3 regions of the Cytobacillus solani genome follow, and region 1 is predicted to be linked to each of the others. Evidence: predicted binding sites of a transcription regulator. Region 1 holds the regulator's gene; each other region holds the start of a gene.
What was found. The regulator Rex, encoded in region 1, represses fermentation and respiration genes when NADH is low (regulators of the CRP and FNR family bind a similar motif). The targets are predictions, from matches to a motif close to TTGTGAAATATTTCACAA.
Positions count from the first base shown of each region.

Region 2: pflB (formate C-acetyltransferase) is a predicted target of Rex. The motif match lies at 4,335-4,352, and genes of this name have one in related genera.
Region 3: FI644_RS01505 (cytochrome-c peroxidase) is a predicted target of Rex. The motif match lies at 3,430-3,447, and genes of this name have one in related genera.

Region 1 covers NZ_CP041305.1:1,366,770-1,373,535, reverse strand. The annotation lists gene FI644_RS06855 (ABC-F family ATP-binding cassette domain-containing protein) at 1-842, opposite strand, end outside; gene moaC (cyclic pyranopterin monophosphate synthase MoaC) at 989-1,477, shown strand; gene FI644_RS06845 (redox-sensing transcriptional repressor Rex) at 1,504-2,160, shown strand; gene FI644_RS06840 (YdiK family protein) at 2,196-2,402, opposite strand; gene FI644_RS06835 (CPBP family intramembrane glutamic endopeptidase) at 2,399-3,130, opposite strand; gene groES (co-chaperone GroES) at 3,429-3,713, shown strand; gene groL (chaperonin GroEL) at 3,777-5,411, shown strand; gene FI644_RS06815 (RidA family protein) at 5,947-6,766, shown strand, end outside.
Region 2 covers NZ_CP041305.1:4,385,584-4,392,349, forward strand. The annotation lists gene FI644_RS22030 (hypothetical protein) at 1-26, opposite strand, end outside; gene FI644_RS22035 (hypothetical protein) at 49-1,128, opposite strand; gene pflA (pyruvate formate-lyase-activating protein) at 1,224-1,952, opposite strand; gene pflB (formate C-acetyltransferase) at 2,036-4,261, opposite strand; gene safA (SafA/ExsA family spore coat assembly protein) at 4,730-5,242, shown strand; gene FI644_RS22055 (cupredoxin domain-containing protein) at 5,282-5,734, opposite strand; gene modB (molybdate ABC transporter permease subunit) at 5,834-6,487, opposite strand; gene modA (molybdate ABC transporter substrate-binding protein) at 6,493-6,766, opposite strand, start outside.
Region 3 covers NZ_CP041305.1:290,509-297,274, reverse strand. The annotation lists gene FI644_RS01520 (NCS2 family permease) at 155-1,456, opposite strand; gene FI644_RS01515 (inorganic phosphate transporter) at 1,620-2,618, opposite strand; gene FI644_RS01510 (DUF47 domain-containing protein) at 2,632-3,249, opposite strand; gene FI644_RS01505 (cytochrome-c peroxidase) at 3,577-4,641, shown strand; gene FI644_RS01500 (GlsB/YeaQ/YmgE family stress response membrane protein) at 4,941-5,201, shown strand; gene FI644_RS01495 (RluA family pseudouridine synthase) at 5,232-6,137, opposite strand; gene FI644_RS01490 (YhcU family protein) at 6,311-6,709, shown strand; gene FI644_RS01485 (thioredoxin family protein) at 6,758-6,766, opposite strand, start outside.

The DNA of each region.
Region 1 (6,766 bases):
TGAATGAAATCCTGAAGCTTTGCTACTTCCTCCTGCTGTTTTTCATATTCTTTCATTTCACGTTCAAAATTTGCTGCCTTTTGGTCGAGGTAGGCACTGTAATTCCCTGTATATTTACGAATTTGAAGTCTTGATAGTTCGTATACTTGTGAAACCACTTTATCTAAAAAATAACGATCATGTGAGACAATTAATATGGCCCCGTCGTATCCTTGTAAATATTGCTCTAACCACGTTAGAGTATCGATATCTAAATGATTGGTAGGCTCATCCAGGATTAAAATATCGGGTTTTGTTAATAATAGTTTTCCGAGAGCAAGTCTTGTTTTCTGCCCTCCGCTTAATGTTGATACTTTTGTATCGTAGCTAAAGGAATGGAAATTTAAGCCGTGGAGAACTGAACGGATGTCTGACTCGTATTGATAACCGCCTTCTTCTTTAAATTGAACTTGACGTTTATCATATTCGGACAAAATTCGCTCATATTCCTGCTGATTTCCCATAGCTTCGGGATCAGACATACGTTCTTCAAGCCTGCGTAATTCTTTTTCTTGGGTTTGAAAATGCGCAAATACTGTTAACATTTCATTCCAAATGGATTGTTCAGATTCTAAGCCTGTATTTTGAGCTAGGTAACCTATTTTTACATCCTTAGGCTTAATTATTTCTCCGGACTCATAAGACATTTGCCCTGCAATAATTTTTAGTAGAGTAGATTTACCAGCTCCATTACGGCCTACAAGGGCAATTCGATCTCTTGTTTGTACTTCTAGCTTTATATTCGATAAAATAGGATCAGCACCAAAATTTTTCATTAATTGATTTACTTGTAATAAAATCATTTTTTTCACCTCTATATTCTAGAGTTAGTGTAACTCATTCATATATGATGGGCAATAACCGATACATTTTGCGTAAGTGAATGGTTGTACAAATTGCATACAAATGGATAAAAATAGTGTATCATTTTGTAGAGAGGTGTATGTACATGACAGATTTTACTCATTTTAATCAAGAGGGCCGAGCAAAAATGGTTGACGTTAGTGATAAGCCTGAAACTGTCCGAACAGCGATTGCTCACTCAAGTATTATTGTAAATAAAGAAATATATGAAAAAATTACTTCTAATAAAATGAAAAAAGGGGATGTCCTTGCAGTCGCTCAAGTTGCAGGAGTGATGGCATGCAAGAAAACCTGGGAAATCATCCCGATGTGTCACCCTATTCCGCTAACTGGTGTGGATATTTCCTTCTCATGGGTAATGGATCAAGAGGAATATACCCTATTAATTACGGCATCAGCTAAAACAAAAGGAAACACTGGCGTTGAGATGGAAGCGCTCACAGCGGCATCTGTCTGTGCTTTGACCGTTTATGATATGTGTAAAGCGGTTGATAAGGGAATGATCATTGGCAGAACGTATTTAGTTGAAAAAACAGGCGGTAAAAATGGAGACTTTAAAAGAGACACTAAATAATGTAACTTTGGGAGAGTGGATGAATAATGGCGAATGAATCAGTGAAAATTCCGCAAGCAACTGCAAAAAGGCTCCCTTTGTACTATCGATTTCTAAAAAATTTACATTCCTCTGGCAAGCAAAGGGTATCATCAGCTGAGCTAAGTGAGGCAGTAAAGGTGGACTCTGCCACCATTCGCAGGGATTTTTCCTACTTTGGGGCATTGGGGAAAAAGGGATACGGGTATAATGTCAATTATTTGCTTACATTTTTCCGGAAGACATTAGACCAGGATGAACTGACAAAGGTGGCATTAATCGGAGTAGGAAATTTAGGCACTGCTTTTCTGAATTATAACTTTTTGAAAAATAATAATACAAAAATTGAAGTTGCTTTTGATGTAGACGTAAATAAAGTCGGTTCAAAAATTGGGGAAGTTCCCGTTTTTCATATGGATGATTTAGAAAAAGTAATTAAAGAACACAATATTCAAGTGGCGATATTAACCGTTCCTGCACCTGCTGCTCAATCAATCGCTGACCGGATTGTTCAGGGAAGTGTAAATGGAATTTTGAATTTTACACCAGCTAGGCTATCTGTCCCATCGACAATAAGAATTCATCATATTGATTTAGCTGTAGAGCTTCAGTCTCTTATTTATTTCTTAAAGCATTACCCGACAGAAAGTGAAAAAGAAGAATAAAATATTAAAGTAAATGAGCCTCTCAAAATGGAGGCTCATTTATTTTTTAGGCTATTTTTTAATTTGAAATGAAAAGCAACCATGCGCAGACCGCCGCCTAAGTCAAAGGTTGCAATAATAATTAGAAATACAGTGAAAATTCCCCATCCTTGTTCCCTTTGTATGTTTTGAATGGCGATGTATGTAAAGAGGAGACCGAGAATAATATAGATAATGCCTGAAAATAATGGTGACCTTCTCATATAAATCCTCCAATAAAAGATTGTATTTTTTCTATTTTTTCCAGCCAGTTTTCTATTGGCTCCTTATTAAGCTGCAGAATAACAACAAGTGTATTCATTGTCACGTGAGCGAAGATCGGTACAATAATCCGCTTTGTTTTTACATAAAGAAAAGCAAACGTAAATCCCATCGCAGAATATAAAAGCGTATGTTCAATCTCTGCATGTGCTAGGGCAAAAATGACAGAGCTGATTAATGCTGATAAAAAGAAGTTCAATCGTTTATGCAGGGATCCAAAAATGATTTTTCGAAAAACGATTTCTTCTAATATAGGTCCGATGATGGAACTGACGATTATTACGGCCGGGAAGGTTTGGATAAGCATCAGGATGTCCTGTGTATTTTCGGACCCCATTTCAATGCCAACCATGTTTTCGATACTTGCCGCCATTATTTGGGCGAAATAGGCTAGGAAGATCCCTCCAACTGCCCATGCGATAGAAGTTGGAACAGAAGAAGCATCCCGCAATTCCCGGACTGTTTTCATTTCTTTCCGTAATAGCACAAGAGTAATAATGAAGGTAATTGAAAAGCTAATGACAATCCAATAGGGTACAGAAAGTACTTGCATGTCTTTAGGACTTTTGCCAAAAAAAGTACCGGTAAACATGAGAAGTGGAACGCCTATAATCGATGAAAATTGCATGGCTATATATGCAATAAGAATGATCCAGTATTCTTTTTTCAATGTATTGTCTCCTTCTAATAGGTTGGTTGGCCGAGGTGATTATTCACTCGCTTCTCTACCATCTTTCATTTTACTCATAATTAGCTTCTAGTTTCAAATAGAACAGTTCGATAGTCATAACTATTGCAAAATAATACTTCGATTGAAGCAAATTTTGGCTATGAATATTTTTTGTAAAAATTTGAGCTTCACCCTTGCAAATAGTGTTCGTTTTCTTTAATATAATAATTGTGTTAGCACTCGGATGGATAGAGTGCTAATAAAAAATATTACATATAAATTGAGGAGGTTGTTTCACTTGTTAAAGCCACTAGGTGATCGAATTATTATCGAGCTTGTTGAAACTGAAGAAAAAACTGCAAGCGGCATCGTTTTGCCGGACACTGCTAAAGAAAAGCCTCAAGAAGGTAAAGTTGTTGCTGTAGGAACTGGCCGCGTTCTTGAAAATGGTGAGCGTGTAGCCCTTGAAGTTGCTAACGGCGACCGTATCATCTTCTCAAAATATGCTGGAACAGAAGTGAAATACGAAGGCAAAGAATACTTGATTTTACGTGAAAATGATATTCTTGCTATTATCGGTTAATAAACAATACTCAGATAGATTCTAAAAGATAACTTTTCATAATTCTAGAGGAGGTTTTTACAAATGGCAAAAGAGATCAAATTTAGTGAAGATGCTCGCCGTGCGATGCTACGCGGTGTAGATACCCTTGCAGATGCAGTAAAAGTAACTCTTGGACCAAAAGGACGCAACGTGGTTCTTGAGAAAAAATTCGGTTCTCCATTAATCACAAATGATGGAGTAACTATTGCTAAAGAAATTGAATTAGAAGATGCTTTCGAAAACATGGGAGCAAAGCTTGTAGCTGAAGTAGCAAGCAAGACAAACGATGTTGCTGGTGATGGTACAACGACTGCAACAGTACTTGCTCAAGCAATGATTCGTGAAGGTCTTAAAAACGTAACAGCTGGTGCGAACCCAATGGGCATTCGCAAAGGAATTGAAAAAGCAGTTTTAACTGCAGTAGAAGAATTACAAGCAATTTCTAAGCCAATCGAAAGCAAAGAATCCATCGCACAAGTTGCTGCTATTTCTGCTGCTGACGAAGAAGTAGGACAACTAATTGCTGAAGCAATGGAACGTGTTGGCAACGACGGCGTTATTACGATCGAAGAATCTAAAGGCTTCACTACTGAGCTAGATGTAGTAGAAGGTATGCAATTCGACCGTGGATATGCTTCTGCATATATGGTAACAGACACGGAAAAAATGGAAGCTGTCCTAGATAATCCATACATTTTAATTACAGATAAGAAAATTTCAAGCATTCAAGAAGTATTGCCAGTACTTGAGCAAGTTGTTCAACAAGGCAAACCATTATTGTTAGTTGCTGAGGATGTTGAAGGCGAAGCTCTTTCTACATTAGTAGTAAACAAACTACGCGGAACATTCAATGCTGTTGCTGTTAAAGCTCCTGGCTTCGGTGACCGCCGTAAAGCTATGCTTGAAGACATCGCGATTTTAACTGGCGGGGAAGTAATCACTGAGGAATTAGGCCGTGACCTTAAATCTGCTACAATCGCTTCTCTTGGACGCGCTTCTAAAGTTGTCGTTACAAAAGAAAACACAACAATCGTTGAAGGTGCTGGAGACAGTGCACAAATCGCTGGCCGTGTAAACCAAATCCGTGTTCAAATGGATGAAACAACTTCTGAATTTGACCGTGAAAAATTACAAGAGCGCTTAGCTAAATTAGCTGGCGGTGTAGCAGTTGTTAAAGTTGGTGCTGCTACTGAAACAGAATTAAAAGAGCGCAAACTTCGCATCGAAGACGCCCTAAACTCTACGCGCGCAGCTGTAGAAGAAGGAATCGTTTCTGGTGGTGGAGTTGCCCTTCTAAACGTATACAATAAAGTAGCAGCTCTTCAAGCTGAAGGCGACGTTGCTACAGGTATCAACATTGTATTACGTGCAATGGAAGAGCCAGTACGCACAATCGCTCACAATGCAGGCTTAGAAGGATCTGTTGTTGTTGACCGCTTAAAGCGCGAAGCAATCGGCACAGGCTTCAACGCTGCTACAAACGAGTGGGTAAACATGGTTGAAGCTGGAATCGTTGACCCAACTAAGGTTACACGTTCAGCTCTTCAAAACGCAGCATCTGTTGCGGCTATGTTCTTAACAACTGAAGCAGTTGTTGCTGATAAGCCAGAACCAGCTGGTGCAGGCATGGGTATGCCTGACATGGGCGGTATGGGTGGAATGGGCGGCATGATGTAATAAGCCCCTCCAACCATTGATATGACTGGGTTTGTTAGTAAGGTGAGAGTGGTTTGCTAACATTGAGGATATTAATAGAGGCTTCTCTTAAGTTCATTGAACTTTTGGGGGGCTTCTTTTTTCATTTCTTGGGTTACTTGGAGATACATATTTTTCCTGATACTCCCACGGCTAAAGCCGATGGGGTTCTAAGATACTAATACACTGTTACTTACCCTGGTCTTGGTTATATGTTGAAAAGTATCTAGAGACATATAGGTGAAACCGAATCTGAAATAAACCTTTGACCCCCGTATTGCAAATGAGCAATACGGGTATTTTTATATAATTTAATCTTTTTGCAATGTATCTCCTTACAGTTTTATTCGCCTGTAATGCCCTATATTTTATAGTTAAGTCGCAAGGTTGAACTACTTAATATTCCTTGCATTTCTACAAAACAAATCATTTTTTATGGTTTAGCCGGTTATTTCGGTGCGAAACATGAGTTAATACATATATCTATAAAAAAATTATCTAAAAGGGGAATACTATTATGAGCGGCTTTAACGCAGTATTAGCAAGAAATACGGAAAATGCTCCAAACGGTAACGGTCTATATTCACAAACTGTAGCTTTCTCTCATTACAATAATCTTTCAGCTCAATTACCTATCGAACCCAAAACTGGTAAATTGGTAGCTGGTGGTATAAAAGAGCAGGCTGAACAGTGCTTTAAAAATATCAAGGCAATTGTAGAAAGCATTGATCATGTTATGAGCGATATTGTTAGAATCACTGTATTCGTTAAGAATATCAAAGATATTGACGCTGTAGACGAAGTTTATAAAACATACTTCCCAACCTATGTTCCTTCACGAACAACAGTTGCAGTTGCAGCTTTACCTATGGATGCTTTGGTGCAAATTGAAGCACTTGTTTCACACGGTGAAGGTACCATTCCAAACGCACCACAAGCAGGCGATCTCATAAAGCTTACAAATAACACGGAAAATGCACCAACAAGTTCTCTATCTACACAAACCGTGTCTTTCTCTCATTACAATAATCTTTCAGCTCAATTACCTATCGATCCGAAAACTGGTAGATTGGTAGCTGGCGGTGTAAAAGAGCAGGCTGGACAGTGCTTAAAGAATATTAAGGCAATTTTAGAAAGTATCGACGTTCCTTTTGATGATATTGTTAAAATTAATATCTTCCTTAAAGACCTATCGGATATTGATGCGGTAAATGAAGTTTATACAACATTTTTCCCAGACTCGGCTATTGCTAGGGCTGTAGCCTATGTCCCTGCACGGACAACAGTTGCAGCTTCCGCTTTACCTATGGATGCTTTGGTACAAATTGAAGCAGTGG
Region 2 (6,766 bases), 2.2 Mb from region 1:
AACGAAATAGAGAAGGTTGCCCCCATTAAAAATGATCCCGTTTTCCGTTTACTCAGAAACAGTTTCAACCATCACGATTCTTTTTTGAATAGCTTGATAAAAACCATCTGGATCATCAACATTTAAAATGATACGTTTAACTTCCTTTTTTATCCCGTAAGCGAAGTTCACCACTTGAGGCTCCTTTAGATTTATTTCAAATTGTGGCTTTTCTTGAAAAAAATCGATTACCCTTGCATCAAATAGCTCATTCAGCTCTTTTTTATTCAACTTTTCCGGTCCATCGTAATATTTAATTTCTTTTATTATTTCTAAAGGAAGCTCCATGCTTTTGGAAAAGCCCGGTTGAAGGAGAAGACAATCTTTTGAGAGAACAAAAGGGGTAAGACGAATCGCATGAATTTCAGCCAGAAAATATAGAATGGCATATAAATTAAGAAATAGAAGAATGTAAGAAGCCATTTCATTCCATTGATGAAGAAAATAATGGAAGCCAATCGATTCAATGACTGTCGCATGAATGAGCATAATATAAACGGCATTAACACTCGTCTTTTTATGATAAGTATAGGAATGACCATTTTGAATATTTACCTTTTTTCGCCAAGCAAAGAGGGAATAATAGAATATGGATAACTCCGACAAGAACACAGCGATTAGACGATTATTCGGCAAATGATTTTTAACAGTTCTCTTAACATTTAATTGAAAAAGTGAATCTTGATTTGAAATGGACCGATAATTTCTAATAAGTCTAGGTAACTTGGATATAACCTTGTAAAGAATGAAGAGTTCAACTAGAATGAGCAGTCCTTCCGAAAGGAAAACAATATATGGCAAAAAGGAATATTGAGAAAAATGCTCATTCGGAATAATAAAGTAAGCAGCCCCATAAGAGGCAGCAATTACGAATCCCAAGTACTTAAGTGAATATCTCTTCCGGATGATAAAAAAGTATGCAAGCAAAGGAATCACAATCATGAAATCGAGTATAGATCCAATAACCGCACCACTGGGAACTGGACCTAATACTGGTATTCTAAATAAAATATAATTAGCAGCGAGTATGAAACTAATAAAAATGAAAAATAGAAGAATTTTAGTTTTTTTTGTGTTTTCATTTGTCAAATATAACCACTCCTTCCATTTAATTATACTGTATTTGAAGAAGAAGAAAAACAAAAATGCAGCAATGGCCAAATGCTGCATTTTAGAAAAGTGTGTTAGCTTTTTGTAAGGATTCGGAGAGCCCTTGCAGTTTTTTCTTTGTTTGGCGGCTCGATCTCTTTTAAAGGATAGTCTAGACCGAGCGCTTCCCATTTGTATACACCAAGCTTATGGTAGGGGAGGACTTCAACCTTCTGCACATTTTTTAATGAACGGATGAACTCACCTAGTTTTTTTAAGTCCTGTTCATCATCTGAAATGGTTGGAACAAGTACATGGCGAATCCAAACCGGTACCTCATGGTCAGATAAGTACCAAGCAAATGATAAGATATGTTCATTGGTTAAACCAGTCAGCCTTTTGTGTTTCTCTTTATCAATCTGTTTTAAGTCGAGTAGAACGAGATCAGTATATTGCATTAACTCTTTTAATTGTTTTTGAAATAACGGTGCCTTGGAATAACAGCCACCTGATGAATCAATTGCGGTATGAATCCCAGCATTCTTGCATTCCTTAAAGAGTTCAATAAGGAAGGGGATTTGTAGTAGTGGTTCACCTCCGCTAACAGTAATGCCACCCCCAGATGCTTCAATGAAAGGAAGATAGGATTTTATATCAGACATGATTTCAGAAACAGACATTTGCTTGCCTGTGCCTATCTCCCACGTATCGGCATTATGGCAAAATTGGCAGCGGAGCAGACAGCCCTGTGTAAATACCACATATCGAATGCCTGGTCCATCAACGGTTCCAAATGTTTCAATTGAATGTATGTTTCCGATCATGATAATCTTCCTTTCATTTGAACGGTAAGTGAGTATGAGAGTTTGACAAGGATACCGATTACATTTTTACTTCCGTTTTTTTATTACATAGTCTCGTGAAACGTACGATTTATAACGTCCAGCTGCTGTTCTTTCGTCAGCTTAATAAAGTTTACCGCGTAACCTGATACCCTGATTGTTAATTGCGGGTATAATTCTGGTTGCTCCATTGCATCTACCAATGTTTCCCGATTAAAGACGTTCACATTTAAATGATGCCCAGATTTAATTGTGTAGCCATCAAGTATAGACACGAGATTACGAACACGGCTTTCATTATCTTTACCTAACGCATTAGGCACAATCGAAAAAGTATTTGAAACACCGTCCAATGCATATTGATAGGGGAGCTTCGCTACTGAAGAAAGGGAAGCGAGTGTACCTTTCGTATCACGGCCATGCATTGGGTTAGCTCCTGGTGCAAACGGTTCACCCGCACGTCGTCCATCAGGTGTATTTCCCGTTTTCTTTCCATACACAACATTTGACGTAATTGTTAAAATAGACAATGTATGAACAGAATCACGATAGGTTTGATGCTTTTTCAGTTTTTTCATAAAGCGTTTAAGAATATCAACCGCAATGCTGTCTACACGATCATCATTATTCCCGTATTTGGGATAATCACCTTCAGTAATGAAATCAACTGCTAAACCATTGTCATCACGAACGATTTTTACCTGTCCATATTTGATTGCGCTTAATGAATCAGCAACAACACTTAGCCCCGCGATACCCGTTGCCATTGTACGAATAACATCAGAATCATGAAGCGCCATTTCAATTCTTTCATAGCTGTATTTATCATGCATGAAATGGATAATATTTAACGTATTAATATATAAATCCGCCAGCCATTCCATCATATGATCAAATTTATTCATCACTTCTTCGTAGTTAAGCAGTTCTCCTGTTATCGGTGCATATTCAGGTCCGACTTGAGCATGTAGCTTTTCATCTTTCCCTCCATTAATTGCATAGAGAAGGGCTTTCGCTAAATTGGCACGTGCACCGAAGAATTGCATTTGTTTACCAATTTTCATCGCTGAAACACAGCAGGCAATTCCGTAATCATCTCCGAATTCGGGAAGCATAATGTCGTCATTTTCATATTGAATAGAGCTTGTCTCAATGGACATTTTTGCACAATATTCCTTAAAGTTTTCAGGCAGTTTCGCAGACCAAAGAACAGTTAAATTTGGTTCTGGTGCTGGACCCAGGTTATTTAAAGTATGAAGGAACCGGAAAGAATTCTTCGTTACTAAAGGGCGTCCGTCCAATGCCATCCCGCCAATTGATTCCGTTACCCATGTTGGATCCCCACTAAACAATTCATTGTAATCTGGTGTTCTTGCAAATTTAACAAGACGAAGCTTCATAACAAAATGATCGACAAGTTCTTGCGCTTCTTGTTCAGTCAACACACCGTTTTGAAGATCTCTTTCTAAATAAATATCAAGGAATGTCGATACACGGCCAAGACTCATCGCTGCACCATTTTGTTCCTTTATTGCCGCAAGGTAGGCAAAATATAGCCACTGAAATGCTTCTGCTGCATTGCTGGCAGGATCTGAAATATCAAAGCCATAAATCAATGCGAGCTGCTTCAATTCTTTCAATGAACGAATTTGTTCTGATATCTCTTCACGAAGCCTAATATTCGTTTCTGCCATTACACGGCTCGTTGCTTTTAAATCTGTTTTCTTTTCCTTAATTAGTGCATCAACACCATAGAGCGCTACTCTGCGGTAATCTCCAATAATTCTTCCGCGTCCATAAGCATCTGGTAAACCTGTAATAATTCCGGCTTTACGAGCAAGCTTCATTTCATCTGTATAAGCATCAAATACACCTTGATTATGTGTCTTCCTATATTCAGTAAAAATCTTTTCCATTTCTTTACTAGCTTCATAGCCATAGGATTCGCAGGCGGAAATTGCCATCCGTACACCACCATAGGGCTGAAGGGAGCGTTTAAAAGGCATTTCTGTCTGGAAGCCGACAATTTTTTCTTTATCTTTATTTAAATAACCTGGTCCATGTGAAGTGATTGTTGAAACGATTTCAGTATCCATATCAAGGACACCGCCACTTTCTCGTTCCTGCTTAGTTAGTTCCATCACTTGATTCCAAAGGGAAGTCGTTGAATCAGTTGGACCTTCAAGAAAGTTTTCATTTCCAAGGTATAGAGTGAAATTGTTTATTATAAAATCACGGACATTTACTTCTTTTTCCCAATTTCCAGTTTTAAAGCCTTTCCATTGTTCCATTGTCAATCACCTCGGGTTAATGTTGTATGATACAGGTGCTAAGAACATCTACAATTTGAGTATAACAGATAATTAGTGAAGACAATCACAAACTTTTCGACTGAATTGTGAACATTGATATATCAATGGTTAGATGAAGGTAAATTTGTTAATGTTAAAATTACTCCTTCTATTCTTGATGGACTGTATTATAACTGATACAAAAAATAGTAACCCTGTTATATAAATTCTACTTATCATTAATAAGATTAAACTTTTACCAAAAGAAGAATACAACTAATATGGAAAAATGACGAAATGAATAGGCAGCATTTACCGGTTTAATAGAGTAAGTGAGTTTGGTTTAATAGAATTATGAAAACAATTAAAAAGATTTCACTCACTATTTTGTTGTCTGTCGCTCTAGCCTTTGGACTTTCTATTCATGCAAGCGCTTCTACCATACATACTGTACAGTCCGGTGATACCATGTGGAAAATTGCTGTTAAATACCAAGTAGGTGTTACTGAGATTATCAATGCAAACTCGCAAATTTCTAATCCTAACATGATTTATCCGGGACAAAAAGTAAATATTCCAAGCTTATCAGTAGCTACAACAAGTGTAGAAGATCAAGTTGTACAGCTTGTTAATCAGGAAAGAGCTAAGTATGGACTAAACCCGTTAAAATCAAATTGGGAGCTTGCAAGAGTTGCAAGATACAAATCTCAGGATATGATTGATCGAAAATATTTCGACCACAACTCCCCAACTTATGGAACACCATTCCAAATGATGAAGAGCTTCGGCATATCATACCGTTCGGCTGGAGAAAATATTGCAGCTGGACAGGCTACTCCATATGAAGTCGTTCAAGCATGGATGAACAGCGAAGGGCATCGCAAAAATATTCTTTCAAGCACTTTCACTGAAATCGGCGTCGGTTATGTAAAAGGCGGCTCCTATGGTCATTATTGGACACAGATGTTTATTTTTAGATAATATAAAAAAGACACCGGATTTTTTCCGGTGCCTTTTCTATTAATCAACTACAATGTATGCAATCATCGGTCCGTTTTGTGATTTATCATGATGTGTATGACAAATTAGCCGGTAAACTCCATCTTTTCTAAATTGAAGTGGAACAATGGTTTCCTCGCCTTTTTTCACTATGCCTTCAATATCTGTTCCCTCAATAGAAAAAGGATGCTCTGCACCATTTACACCAGAGATCATTAAATTCACTTTTTCTCCTTTTTCCATAAAGATCGTCCCAGGGTCCCAGCGATATGATTCTATTTCTTTGCCATCGGGCATTGTAGCATTAAATTCCCCTGTAACCATATGAATCTCACGAACTTCATCCTCCGTTTCCTGATTAAAAACTGTTTCAGCACCCGTATTCAAAATTAACCAAATAGATGCCGATGCAACAACAGTAATTAAAATAAGAAACACAATAATGGACCGTTTTTTCAACACAAAAAATGGCATTTTTTCTCCCCCTTACAAATGGTTGTCTATTATTATAGATATGCAGGGAGGGGGGGAGAACTTGTCTACTTTATGATTATTTTCATTGATTTAATCAAACTATTTAATTCTAGTAACAATAAGTAACATAAAAAACGAAATTAAAATCATGGTTAAAACAAGAAGCCACGCAAGCTTCATATTTCCTGATTCAATTGACATATAAATTGCAGTAGACATCGTTTGTGTCTTCCCAGGAATATTTCCGGCAAACATTAATGTGGCACCAAATTCACCTAAAGCTCTTGCAAAGCTAAGTATGGCGCCAGAAATTAGAGAGTGATAAGCAAGAGGCATTGTCACTAGAAGAAATACTTTCCATTCTCCAGCTCCATCTACTCTTGCGGCCTCTTCTACAGCAGGATCAATAGTTGAAAATCCTGTTTTTGCAGACTGATACATAAGTGGCAAAGCAACAACTGTTGACGCAATTACACCAGCCCACCAAGTAAACATCACTGGCTGGTCGAAAATCCACTCTATCCATTTACTCACAGGACTTGTATTCCCAAAAAATACAATTAATAGAAAACCAATAACGGTTGGCGGAAGCACAAGAGGAAGCAAAAGGATTGTTTCAGCGATGACTTTCCCTTTAAACTTCTTTTTAACCATAAATTTTGCTAGGAGAATCCCAAGTATAAAAACAATAATAAGTGACACGAAAGCAATTTTTAATGAGAGTTGTACTGGTAAAAAAAATGAATCATTCATTCCAATCAATCCATTACAATAAATCCGTATTTTTCAAATATTTTTTTAGCGGATTCCTCTTGAAGGAATTGAAAAAAGTTTTCGGCTTCTTGCATATGTTTCGTTCCTTTCAAAATGCCTACAGGATAAACAATAGGATCGTGATTATTGCTATTAGCTTCTTCAACGATTTCAACTTTGTCTGACATTAATGCATCGGTCTTATAAACAATCCCTGCATCGACATTTCCAGTTTCTACATATGTTAACACTTGTCTCACATCTTTTGCAAAGACAAGT
Region 3 (6,766 bases), 1.1 Mb from region 1:
CTTTTCTACTGTCTAGCGCAAGCGTCGTATCGCCTAACTTCAGGTCCCCTCCCTACGATAAGTCGACATCCATTCGCTATCGCTCATTGTGTCTTCTTTATCTCAGTCCCTTCCAGTTTGTACGGCGATGACCAAGGCGCTTTCGCTTTTCTTATTAATGCGGTAAAAATGCCAGCTGGTAGAAGAATAGGACAGCAAAAATATAAACCAGCGGATGAACGTCCCGCCATTTTCCTTTAAATACTTTCATAATCGGATAAGAAATAAACCCTAGCGCAATTCCTGTTGCAATGCTTGATGTTAACGGCATGCTTAAAACAATTAGAAATGCTGGGAATGCTTCGTCAAGCTCTCCCCACTTAATTTGTGCAATACTTCCCATCATTAAACTTCCTACAATGATTAGGGCAGGAGCAGTGATGGCGGAAAGACCAGACACGGCACTCACTAACGGGCCAAAAAAGGCAGAAACGATAAATAATATAGCAACGGTTAGCGATGTTAACCCTGTTCGTCCGCCAGCAGCAACACCTGCAGAGGATTCAACGAAAGCGGATGTTGGGCTTGTCCCAAACATAGCACCAACAGTGGTCCCAATTGAATCGGACAGCAATGCTTCTCTGGCTCTTGGCATGGTCTTTCCTTTCATTAATCCAGCCTGCTGTGCAACGCCAACCATTGTTCCGGTTGTATCGAAAATGGTCACTAGCAAAAATGAAAATACAACGGCATATAAGCTATGCTGAATAACGTCACCTAAGGCTTGAAACGGATTAAGAATCATTAGACCCTCAGGAAGAGAGGGCAATGATAAGAAGCCCTGATCAAACGAAAGCTGGCCTGTAAAGAAAGCGATTAGTCCAGTAACAACCATTCCGAAGAATAATGCGCCATTCACTCGCAAAACCATTAATATTAATGTAGCAGTTAGTCCGATCAAAGCTAAAATAGCAGATGGTTCGTGTAAATCTCCAAGTGCGACAAGATTTGACGGATGGCTTGTAATAATTCCTGTTTGGCGTAAACCAATAAAAGCGATAAATAAACCAATCCCTGAAGTAATCCCGTGTTTTAAATTGTCTGGAATAGCTTCAATAAGCTTAGAGCGAAAAGGGGTTAAAGATAAAATAATGAAAATAATACCTGCGATAAAAACAGCTGCGAAGGCTGTTTGATAATCTATATTTCCATGCGTGCCAACGACTGAATAAGCAAAATATGCATTCAATCCCATTCCAGGAGCAATGGCGATCGGATAATTTGCGAAAATGGCCATCCAAAGTGTTCCGACAACTGCCGCAACGATTGTGGCAGTAAATACTTGTTCAAAGGGTACCCCTGCATCGGATAAGATCACCGGGTTAACAACGACTATATAGACCATGGTTAAAAAGGTAGTTATCCCAGCAAGAACCTCCGTTTTGGCATTAGTTTGATTCTCTTTTAATTTAAACATGATAGTTCCTCCAAATACGAACATTAAAAAGCACATTTAATATAATATTCGTTATTAGAATGGATTACAAGTCCTTATTTACTATTATCTATAAATTGTACGAAAATCATTCCATTGAAAAATATGGACATAAAAAAAGATGGCCATGTGACCATCCTCATACTTAAAATATTGCATTCAATAAAAGGTAAATAAGTCCAGCGATTGTAGCAGAAATTGGCAATGTTATGACCCATGTAATAAGCATTCTTTGAGCGGTTCCCCATTTTACACCCTTTAGGCGATGAGCTGAACCAACACCAAGAATGGAAGATGAAATAACATGAGTTGTACTAACTGGCAAGTGAATTAAAGTGGAGCCGAAGATAATCATTGCACCAGTTAAATCTGCAGCAACTCCGTTAACAGGTCGAATTTTCATTATTTTCCCGCCAACTGTTTTGATAATTTTCCAGCCGCCTACAGATGTTCCAAGTCCCATTGCTAAAGCACAGGAAAATTGTACCCAAAAAGGAATATCTGTACTTGTTACGTAGTTATTGGCAATTAAAGCCATTGTAATAATCCCCATGGCTTTCTGTGCATCATTTGTCCCGTGGGTATAGGATTGCAAGGCTGCTGTGAAAATTTGAAAGATACGAAAGTTGCGATTTGTTTTTGTTAAATTATTATTTTTAAATACAACTTTAAATATGCTGTAGACGATAAATCCAAATACAAAGGCAATTATTGGAGAGAAAATAAGAGCCTGAATAATCTTTAGAAATCCTTGGTAGTTAAGTGAGGCAAAGCCAGCAGCGGCAATTGCAGCACCGGCAATTGAACCGATAAGCGCATGAGAAGAACTGCTTGGAATTCCATAGTACCAAGTAAGTAAATTCCAGAAAACCGCAGATATAAGTGCGGCTAAAATGACGAGTGACCCATTTTCTAATGTAAATGGATCAACGATGTCTTTAGTGATTGTTTTTGCAACGCCTGTAAAGGTCATTGCTCCAACAAAGTTCATTACTGCTGCTAAAATAATTGCATGTCTGGGCTTTAGTGCTTTTGTTGAAACAGATGTTGCAATGGCATTGGCGGTATCATGGAAACCATTGATAAAATCAAAAGCTAAAGCCATGACTACAATTAAAATCGTTAGAATTAAAAATCCATCCATTTGCTAAGACTCCTTACGCATTTTTCATAATAATGGTTTCCAAAGTATTTGCCACACTTTGACAGCTGTCAGCAATCTCTTCAAGATTTTCGTAAATTTCTTTAAATTGAATAATGCGTACAGGATCCTTCTCAACAGAGAAGAGATGTTTAATAGATTGTCTTAGCACGCCATCACATTTTGATTCATAATCTTTTATTTTGATTGCATGTTCACGGATTTGCTGCAACTTTTTATTTGATAGTAGTTCAATTGATTTTTCAATTTCATCAGCACAATGTTTAATGGCATCCACAAATTTAAGCATAAAGTCATCTGCCTGTGTAATTGAGTACATTTCAAATAGTGCCGCACAGTGCTCTATCCCATCAATGACATCATCCAAGCTCATTGCTAGTGCAAGTATATCCTCACGTTCAATTGGTGTAATGAAGGCATTATTTAATTCTTTAATAACCTCATGAACATATGAATCCCCTTTTGTTTCGTAATCCTTCATTGTTTCTGAGAAGATTTTAAGATCACTCACATTTTTTAGTTTATAGTCTGCAAAGTAATTTGCTCCTTCTTTCACATTTAGTGCGATACTGCTAAGTAATGTGTTAAATTTGTCCTTTTTCTTAAAAGCCATTTTTTTACCCCCATGAAAAAAATATCATCCAAACGAAATAATTTTATACGAAAAAAGGCGAATTAGATAGTTATATGCCTAAAAAAGTTGAAAAAAGTATTAAAAACACTCATTTTTTTTTATTATGTGATTATTTTCATTCAAATATGTTTCCAATATACTAACTGAGTAAAACTTAGTTTGTGATTAATGTCACAAACTTTTCGAAAGTGATACGTAAATAAGAATAAGTTTAATTATATAATCACTTTAAAGATGAATGGAAGAAATGGTTATTCATCCCATTTCTTTCACTGAATCTAAATAAATAAATAGGGGGAGCTATTTATGAGAAGAATGGGTTTTGGGATTTTGTTACTATTTGTACTATCAATTCTCGGTGCATGCGGTGCCAACGAGGATGCAGCAGCTCCTGCTGACAAAAATGCGAAAGAGCCAGCGAAAGAAAATGTTATTGATCAAGAGCTTGAAGATGCGAAAGCTAAATTTGAACCGTTAGGAGAAATACCAGTTCCTGCTGATAATCCAATGACAGAGGAAAAAATAGAATTAGGGAAAACGTTATACTTCGATCCCCGCCTATCAGGGAATAATGTTCAAAGCTGTATGTCCTGTCATGCGCCTGGAGCAGGCTATGGAGATGGGATGGCAAAGTTTATTGGATTTGAGGGCTTTAATGGCCCGCGAAATAGTCCGACAATCATTAATTCTGGCTATTATCCAACAAATTTCTGGGATGGACGAGCAGGAAGCTTAGAGGAACAAGCATTGGGGCCGATACAATCGGAAGTGGAAATGAATCAAAATTTAGATGAGCTAGTGATTGAATTAAATGGGGTTCCAACCTATGTAGAGCGATTTAATACGGTCTTTAATGACAAAATATCTGCTGATAATATTGCAAAAGCGATTGCTGCCTTTGAAAGAACGATCGTTATCGCTGATACAGCATTTGATCGCTATCTTCAAGGGGAAGAGGATGCCATTAGTGTCGATGCAAAAGAGGGAATGAAATTATTTGCCGGCAAGGCAGGCTGTATTTCTTGTCATGCAGGTCCGTTATTATCTGATTATAATTATCATAATTTAGGTATGAGTGGGGATGATGGACGCTTTGCTGTAACGGGAAATGAGGATGATAAAGGGAAGTTCCGAACATCTGGATTAAGAGGAGTGGCTCATACGGCACCATTTATGCATGATGGCAGCCTTGAAACTTTGAAAGATGTTATTACCTACTATAATGAAGGCGGCGGGGATCATGCGAATAAAAGCGTTCTGATGAAACCGCTTAATTTAACAGAAAAAGAAATGAATTCACTTGTTGCATTCCTGGAAAGCTTAAGTGGAGAACTTCCAATGGTTGAGAAGCCTGAAATTCCAAGTAACTAATAGCTTTATTGATAAGACCTGTGGAGTTCCTAAGAAATATTGAAAGGGTTCCATAGGTTTTTTTTGTATAAATATGATTATTCTCTTGTTTAGGACAATTTTAGTACGGGTAAAAGTGAAATAACCACTCATTACGAATCCCGGCTATTGCCGTTAATATAGAAAGCGATTGCTTAGACAGCAATCGCTTTTTGCATTTTTACAATCACATAAAAAATTCCATAATATTCCTGAGCGGTTTTTGTAATAAAAAGAGAAAAAAAACGAAAACTACGATAAAACAGCAAGGAGTGGATCAGATGTTTACCTTTTTATGGGCATTAATCATAGGTGGAATTATTGGATGGATTGCAGGAATGGTAGTTGGTAAAGATATTCCAGGTGGTGTATTCGGCAATATTATTGCGGGGTTTGTCGGAGCATGGCTTGGGACATTAATTTTTGGAAACTGGGGTCCCGTTGTTGCGGATTTTGCGATTATCCCTGCACTTATAGGTGCTGTACTGCTTGTATTCCTTTTAAGCTTACTGATGAGAGCATTTAGAAAATCGACTGATTAATAAAATAAAAGCCTTCCAGCTGGAAGGCTTTTATTTTTTGAGTAAATGCAGGAAAGGAATGGTCATAAAATCTTCCACAACAATGTTTTCATCTGTAAATGGATGGGGAATGACAAGCTTTCCTGCATGCAGTGCTTGTCTCTCGAATAAGGGTTTTCCCCCATATAGTTTATCTCCAACGATTGGATGTCCAATAAAACTTAAATGAACACGAATTTGATGTGTTCTACCTGTTTCAAGCTGACATTGGATGAGGGAAAGATCTTGCCTAGGACTGTATTCGAGCAGCTCGTAGTGGGTTATAGCGGGCTGTCCTGATGAAGATACACGCCTTTTCGTGGGGTGATGCCGGTCGCGGCCAATAGGTTCTTGAATGGTTCCTTTTTTCCTTTTTATTCGGCCGTGGACGAGTGCAAAATACGTTCGTTTAATGGATCTTTTCTCAAGCATTTTATCTAAAATCGATCCAGCAAGTGAGTGCTTCGCAAATAAAATGGCCCCAGTTGTATCACGATCTAGACGGTGTACATGCTTAATTTTTCGCTGCTCGCCTTTTGCCTGTAAATAAAACGCTGCAGCATTTGCCAATGTGTTTGTTTGCTCGGGTGAATTAGGGTGTGTATCCATGTTTGCCGGTTTATTAAACACAATCATGTGCTCGTCCTCATAAAGAACATCAACCTCATGATAGGCTGGAATGACACCAAAATCCTCTTCCATAAAAAGTTTAAGCTGAAGTCGATCACTTTCCTTTAGAGGCTGATTCCAATTAATCAGTTCTCCATTTACCTTTACATGCATTTCCATTCTAATTGTATGTATTTGTTTCTTTGGTGCTTTCCACACAATCCTAAATAAATCATCTATAGAATAGCCTTCCCATTTCGAAGGCAATGTCATTTCAAACCATTCACCAAAACATTTTGTCCGTATCATTCTATTCTCCTTTTTAGTCAATCCAATTATTTACAGTGCGTGTTTGCCCTTGTCCTATCTGTATTTTAACCGTTTCATGGATTTAATTACCACCCGAAAACTAGAAGTGGATGTGATATTCTTATTGTATATTACAAAATAGTTACAAGGGATTATAAAGGTGGGTTTTATCGGTGAAAATCGTATTTGCATCAACTCCTGAACAAGAAGAAGAAATCAGGAAGCTTGTACAAAGAATGTATTCTACTATTTTTCCAAATTATTTTCCAGATGAAGATATTAAAGAATTTGAGCAATTAGATGTGTTATATACTTCAACTAGACATTTTGAATATTTTGGCACATTAAAGGAAGCCTATCAAGTGATTGTCAGCTTACAAATTATCACAGCTATTCTGGAAACAGAGAAACTGGAGGAAAGGTACGAAAAAATTTTCGAAAAAAATGTAAATATTTTACAAGATTTCGGTTTGTCTTTTCCATTTACCTTTAGTAACTTTTTTCATGGAAAAGTGATGAAGAATGATATGCTCAGCATGTACACAAAGGCTGCAAATGAATTATTAATTTGAATAATAAAATGCCTGCAAATTTTTTTGCAGGCGTTTTTTTAGTGTAGATTACTTTGT